Regions from separate parts of the Mycobacterium sp. ZZG genome, predicted to be linked through region 1. Evidence: riboswitches for the same ligand, from Rfam matches in the RefSeq annotation. Region 1 holds a riboswitch; the other holds the start of a gene.
What was found. A riboswitch is a leader RNA that binds a small molecule or an ion and turns the genes downstream of it on or off. The one in region 1 is predicted to bind guanidine.
Positions count from the first base shown of each region.

Region 1 (3,590 bases):
CCGTCAAACGGCTCGGCGACCTGGGCCAGTGGCACCCCGAAGCGGCACATGGTCGCCTCGGGGAACAGCACGAGGGACGCGCCCGCCTCGGCGGCGCGGCCGGTGTACTCCTCGACCAGCGCGAGGTTGCCGCGCGGATCGGTGCCGCTGCGGATCTGGGCCAAGGCAATACGCATGCCCCCAGACTAGTTAGGGCCCCCAGGCCGGGCGGTTGGCCTTGGCCGCCTTCTTGCCGAGCTTGCCGGACCGGACCTGCGCGGCCAGGCTGTCCAGGATCACCCGTGAGCTCATCAGCGCGGTCTGCTCGGCCCAGTCGTAGGGCGGTGAGCATTCGACCACCTCGATGCCGGCCAGGCCGGGTTCGGAGACCATCTTGACCAGGTTGAGCGCCTCCCGGGGCAGCAGTCCGCCGGGTTCCGGCCAGCCGGTTCCCGGGACGAACCCGGCGTCGATGACGTCGATGTCGAAGGACAGGTAGACCGCCTTGGCGTCCTTCCATGCGATTTCAAGGGCGACTTCTGCAATCTTCTCCACGCCGACGCGCTCGACGTCGCCGACGGTGATCACCGTCGACTTGCGGTCCCGGCCCACCTTCACGCCTTCGCGGGGGCTCTGCCAGCCGCCGATGCCGATCTGCACCAGGTTGGTCGCCGGCGCGTTCTTGATGTTGGTGGCGTGGAACCAGGGTGTGGTGTGCATCCGCTCGTCGAGGTCGGTCTCCTGGGTGTCGACGTGCCGGTCGAAGTGGATGATGCCGATGTTGCCGTCCATGTACGGGGCCAACCCGCGGATGGTGGGGAAGCCGATGGAGTGATCACCGCCCAGCACCACCGGCATGACGCCTTTCTGGGCGACGTGGGCCATGGCCTGGCTGATCTGATCGAACGACTTCTCCAGGTTGCCCGGGATGGTGAACACATCACCGATGTCGACCATGTTCAGCTGTTCGCGCAGATCGACACCGGACTCATAGTTGTAGGTCCCGAAGAGGTTGGTGGAGCGGCGAATTCCCTGCGGGCCGAACCGGGTTCCGGGCCGGTAGGTGGCGCCGGCGTCCAGCGGAACACCGAATATCGCGACCTCGGCGTCGTCGACCTCGTTGACGTCCTCGATGAACGGGCACTTCAGGAAAGTGCCGCGCTCACCGGCGAAATGGGGTTTCTCGCCGCGGACGAACGTCGAGATCGTCCGGTCGTTGATCGTCGGCGCGGCCTCCAGGCCGTAGCTCAGGCCGCGGTCGATCTCCTCGCGCAGCCGCCGATCGCCGAGCCGGGCCTCGGCCTGTTGAGCCCACGCGCCCTCGGCGTTGGGCAGCGACGGGTCGGGATAGTCGGACATGAAAGCTCCCAACGCGCCGTCTTGTCGCTGACCGGGTACGACGCACCTCGTCCGGGGCGCCGGATCGCACAGCGCCTGCGACAATTGTCAACACGTCGGTGAATTGCTGTCCACTGGAACAGGAAACGCATCGTTTACATCCGGTGCGCCCGGACGTAATGCACGGGAGTTTTCCTGGCTGGGACTCACATCGGCATGTGGGGCGCGCCTAGGGTTCCGCCGGCAGGCAGCCGGGTCTGGTCCGAGAGACGCAGGTGGCCGGCACCGGAGCCCGGCCGCTCCACGGCGGGACAAAAACCCGGGAGACTTCCGCAAGTGTGGAGGCTCGGTCTCCGCGTGATCTCGGGAGATCCCCAATGATCCTTCTCGGTGTGGCGATCAGCATCGCCATCGTGGTGGCCGTCGGTTTCGCTGTGTCTCGGCGCATCGAAGGCGACAGCGCGAATTTCCTTGTCGGCGGCCGGATGTTGCCGTTCTGGCTCGTCGGCGGTGCGTTGATGGGCGCGGCGGTCGACACCAACGCCACCCTCGGAAACACCGATCTGGCCTTCGAATTCGGATTCTGGGCCGGTGCCTGTCTGCCGCTGGGGCTGGCGTTGTGCCTGACGATCACCGGCATCTTCTTCGCCAAGCCGATGAACCGGATGGGGCTGACGTCGTTCCCCGACTACTACCGGCTGCGGTTCGGTCGCTCGGTGGAGATCGGCGCCTCACTGCTTCTCGTGGTCGCGTTCTGCATGCTGGTGGCCGGCAACCTGGTCGCCGGCGGCCTGCTGTTCAACTACTTCCTCGGTATGCCGTACTGGCTCGGGGTGGTGCTGATCGCGGCCGTCGCGGTGGCCTACACCGGGACCGGCGGACTGATCGCCGACGCGTACACCGCGATCATCCAGATGGCACTGATCCTGGTCGGCGCGATCGGGCTGTTCATCTGGATGACGAGCACACATGGGCTCGACATCGCCGAGGGCACGGGACCATTGGCGCTCGGTCAGCTCTCCGACCCGGCTCAGGGTGCGGTGATCAACTGGGCGACACTGATTGCGCTGGGGATCGGCGACATCGTCGCAATCGACTTCATGGCGCGGGTGTTCTCGGCGAAGTCGCCCGAGGCCGCCCGCAAGGCCTGCTTCACCGCGGCGGCCGGCACGGTGGCGATCTGCATCCCGTTCGGACTGGTCGTGCTCGCCGCGCATTCGTTCCTGCCGGAGGAACTCGACGGGCCGGTGCTGTTCGTGCTGCTGGACCGGTACGCGCCGGCCGGGCTGACGGTGCTGGTGCTGTGCGGGCTGGTCGGCGCGTCGATGTCGACCGCCAACGGTGCGATCCTGGCGATCTCGAATGTGTGCGTGCGCAACCTCGGCGGGGTGCGGCGCGTGCATGTGCCCGGGAAGAAGGATCCACTGCTGCGCGCCGCGCGCATCGCGATGGCGCCGATGACCCTGTTCTCCATCCTGTTCGCGATCTACGTGCAGCAGACGGGAATTCTGCTCACGCTGGCATTCGACCTGATGCTGGCCTGCCTGATCGTGCCGTTCATCCTCGGTCTGGTGTGGCGGCGCGGGACCACCACCGCGGCCGTCGCCGCGATCGCCGTCGGTTTCGCGGTCCGGATCGCGCTCTTCGCGCTCACCCCGACGATGTTCGGTGTCGAGAACACCATCCTGTACATCCCCAACGACCTCATCAGCGCCTCCTTCGACGGCTGGCCGACGTTCATCGCGTTCCTCGCGGGTCTGCTGACCTATGTCGTGGTGGCACTGATGACCCCGCCCGCGCACATGCGGGGTCTCGACATACAGGTCGCCAAGGATCTCGACGACGTCCTCGACGATGCGGACCGCTTCGAGAAGGAACCCGAGCCCGAGCCCGTCAGCTGACCGGTGCGACGGCGTCCCACGGCACCGTGAGGACGCCGTCGCGCCGACTGCGGCGCGGCGATGTCACCGGAAACCCTTCGCCGGCAAGCAATTCCAGCATTGCCCGCCACCGGATCCGCGGACCGAACACGCCGTGGCCGGCGACGCTGGCCCAGGCGCGATCGGCGGCACGCAGCAGTGTGTGGATCGGCTGACCCGGCACGTTGTGGTGGATCAGCACCTTCGGCAGGCGTTCGGCCAGATCCGACGGGCGCTCGATCGCGAACGGATCGCAGGCCAGCGTGAGGCTGACCGGCGAGGCGGTGTCCAGCAGCACCCAGCAGCACAGCCGGCCCAGCTCGTCACAGGTGCCGTCCACGATCAGGCCGCCGG
Region 1 is NZ_JBTBFV010000036.1:7,164-10,753, reverse strand. It holds gene ACXMYJ_RS18985 (carbon-nitrogen hydrolase family protein) at 1-176, opposite strand, end outside; gene ACXMYJ_RS18980 (agmatinase family protein) at 190-1,338, opposite strand; guanidine-III (ykkC-III) riboswitch at 1,349-1,417, opposite strand; guanidine-I (ykkC/yxkD leader) riboswitch at 1,536-1,645, shown strand; gene ACXMYJ_RS18975 (high affinity choline transporter 1) at 1,695-3,218, shown strand; gene ACXMYJ_RS18970 (class I SAM-dependent methyltransferase) at 3,211-3,590, opposite strand, start outside.

Region 2 (3,590 bases), on a different contig from region 1:
TGCACCCCACAGATCAGGACAGCAGCGGAAAGCACTCCCGGACCCGGTCGATCCACCACTGCCTGCGGTCCGGCGGGGCGGCCAGCGCCGCGACCCGGTCGGGGTCGGGGGTGACGGTCGCGGCGGGCAGGTAGCCGTCGGCCGGGATGACGGACGCGGCGACGTCCTCGACGAACAGTCCGCCGGTGCCGAGCCCGCAGGCGTGCCCGAGTGCGGGCAGCGCGGCCGCGGCGACCAGCCCGACCCCGATGCCGACCGCGGAGTCCAGCGCGCTGGAGACCACGACGGGGATGTCGATCTGCGCGGCGATCTGCAGCATCGCGTGGACACCGCCCAGCGGGGCGACCTTGAGCACGGCGACGTCGGCGGCGCCGCTGCGGACGACGTGCAGTGGGTCGTCGGCCTTACGGATGCTCTCGTCGGCGGCGACGGGGACGTCGACCCGGCGGCGTACCTCGGCCAGCTCGGACACGGTGCGGCACGGTTGTTCCAGGTACTCGAGCGGACCGTCGGCCGTCAACGCCCGCGCCGCCGCGACCGCTTCCTCGACGGTCCAGCCACCGTTGGCGTCCACCCGCACCGTCGGCACCACGGCGCGCACGGCGTCGACCCGGGCCACGTCGTCGGCCAGCGTCTGGCCGGGTTCGGCGACCTTCACCTTCGCGGTGCGCGCGCCGGGGAAGCGCGCGAGCACGTCGGTGACCTGCGCCGCCGGGACGGCCGGCACCGTCGCGTTGATCGGGATGCGGGCACGGCGCGGCGCGGGCAGCGGGCGATAGGCGGCCTCGATGCCGGCGGCCAGCCAGTGCGCGGCCTCCGGCGGCCGGTATTCGACGAACGCACCGAACTCGCCCCAGCCGGTGGGGCCCTCGATCAGGGCGAGTTCGCGGGTGGTGATGCCGCGGAAGCGGACCCGCATCGGCAGCGCCACGATGTGCAGCCGCTCAAGGACGTCGGCGAGTTCCACCACCGCTTCATCGTGCCTCAGCGGCCGGCCTGCTCCAGCACCAGCGGCAGGGGTTCGGCGTCGGGCCTGTCGGCGCCCGACGGCAGCATCTTGAGGCCGACGACGGCGACGATGATGCCGCTCACGAAGATCAACTTGGCGGCGGAGACGTCCTCGGCACCGGTGGCCATCGCATAACCGACGGTCAGGGCCGCACCCAGGCCGGTCCACACCGCATAGGCCGAGCCGATCGGGATGTGCTTGACCGCCCAGCCGAGGCCCCAGATGCTCAGCACCATCGCCACCAGGAACACCACGGTCGGGCCCGGCCGGGTGAAACCGTCGGACTCGCCGAGCGCGGTCGCCCACACCGCTTCCATCACCGCGCTGACGATCAGGATCGTCCACGGCATGTCAGCTCACCACCTTCAGTCCGGCGACACTGCCGACGAGCAGCAACAGCAACAGCAGGCGCGCCGTGGAGGCCGCCTCCCTCTTCGTCGTGATCGCCCAGAGCACCGTCAGCGACGCGCCGATCCCGACCCACACGGCGTAGGCCGTCCCCGTCGGCAATGTCCGCATCGCGTACGCCAGGCCCGCCAGGCTCGTGGGCATGGTGATCGCGACGACCAGGACGGGCCGCCACCGCCGGAAGTTGTTCGACATGCCGAGCGCGGCCGCCCAGACGGCCTCGAAGAAGCCGCTGACCACCAGAACCAGCCAAGCCACAAGACCTCCTCAACGAGTCAGTCTTGTCGCTGCGGGTACTGCTCCCTCGTCCGCCAGCACCCGGAATTGGGCGCTGCACCGGCCACGTTACCCAACAGTTCCAGGCCGGTCATGTCCCGGAAACAAATGGTGACCGGCATCTCCGGGTGCGGCCGGAGGGGACGGGCGGCGCGGGGCCGCCGACTCACCGCAACCGGGGTCTGGGACTACACCGTGGTGCGGTCGCGGACCTCCCAGTGGGGCTTGCGCAGCTCCTTTTTCAGGATCTTGCCGGTGGGGTTGCGCGGCAGCTCGTCGGCGATGTCGACCGACTTCGGACACTTGTAGGCGGCCAGCCGCTCGCGGGCGAAGGCGATCAGCTCGCTTTCGGACGCCTCGCCCTCCAGGACGACGACGGCCTTGACGACCTCACCCCACTTCTCGTCGGGGACGCCGATCACCGCGACCTCGACGACGGCCTCGTGTTCGGCCAGCACCCGCTCCACCTCGATGGAGTAGATGTTCTCGCCGCCGGAGATGATCATGTCCTTGAGCCGGTCCTCGACGAAGATGTAGCCGCCCTCGTCGACGCGGCCGATGTCGCCGGTGCGGAACCAGCCGTCGTCGGTGACGGCCTCGGCGGTCGCCTCCGGCTTGTTGTGATAGCCCTTCATCAATTGCGGTGAGCGGAACCATAGTTCGCCTTGCGCGCCGGTCGGGACGTCTTCCAGGGTGTCCGGATCGACGACACGCACCTCGGCGTTGGGCACCAGCGTGCCCGCACTGGACAGCCGCTCCTCTTTCCCCGGGTCGCGGTGCGCTTCGGGCAGCAGGTGGCTGATCACGCCGCACAGTTCGGTCAGCCCGTAGGCCTGCATGAAATCGGTGTCCGGCCAAGCCTGTAACGCCTGACGCAGCAGCGGCAGCGGCATCGGCGACGCTCCGTAGGCGAAGGTCTTGAGCGACGAGAACAGTTTCACCGCGTCCTCACCGGCCTCGAGCACCTTGGCCAGCACCGCCGGCACCAGGAATGTACGGTTGGCGCCCTTGAGAATCGCCCCGGCCAGGGTCATGCCGTCAACGTCGCGGGTCATCACGCTCGGGAAGCCGTCGTGAATTCCGAACTGCACGTACGACGATCCGCCGACGTGGAACAGCGGCATCGCCACCATGTTCTTGTCACCCTCGTCGAACTCGAAGCCCTCGTGGGCATTGAGGGTATGGGCGATGATGTTGGACTGGGTGAGCTCGACACCTTTCGGGCGGCCCGTGGTCCCCGACGAGTACATGATGATGCACACGTCGTCAGGCTGAACCTCCGACGAGCGTTCGGCGGGGGTGGCGGCCGCCAGCAGGTCCTCGTACTCGTCGTCTCCTTCGGGCTTGACGGAGATGACATGGTCGATGTTGGTGAGCTTGTCGCGGATGCCGTCGACCGCGTCCTTGAACTCCTGACCCACGATGAGCAGCTTCGCGCCGGAATCGTTGAGCACATAGTCGAGTTCGTCGGCGGCCAGCCGGAAGTTGATGATCGCGTTGGCCGCGCCCAGCGATGCCGCGGCGAAGGTGAGCTCGACGCACGCCGGGTGGTTCTTGTCGAGGAAGGCCACCACGTCGCCCCGCGTGACGCCCCGCTCCTTCAGCGAACCGGCGAGGCGGCGAACCCGTTCGTTCCACTGCGACCAGGTCCAGGACCGGTCGAGGTAATCCATGGCTTCGTCGTCGGGTTTGGTGGTCGCCCAGTGTGCGAGGCGTTCGTCGAGGAATTGCGGTGCGGACAGGTCGGCCATGGGCAGAAGCGTGCCACGCTGATGCGCGCCGCTGAGCGGATTCGCACAATCGCCCACAACGACTTCACAGAATTCAGTGCACGAGCGGCGCGAGGTGGGTGCGGGCGTAGCCGGCGACGGCCTCGTCATCTGTGACGTCGAGGACG
Region 2 is NZ_JBTBFV010000005.1:97,152-100,741, reverse strand. It holds gene ACXMYJ_RS05250 (o-succinylbenzoate synthase) at 14-970, opposite strand; gene ACXMYJ_RS05245 (DMT family transporter) at 985-1,359, opposite strand; gene ACXMYJ_RS05240 (DMT family transporter) at 1,361-1,675, opposite strand; guanidine-III (ykkC-III) riboswitch at 1,687-1,754, opposite strand; gene ACXMYJ_RS05235 (long-chain-fatty-acid--CoA ligase) at 1,882-3,444, opposite strand; gene ACXMYJ_RS05230 (TetR/AcrR family transcriptional regulator) at 3,518-3,590, opposite strand, start outside.
Region 2: another riboswitch for guanidine. It lies ahead of ACXMYJ_RS05240 (DMT family transporter); the one in region 1 lies ahead of ACXMYJ_RS18980 (agmatinase family protein).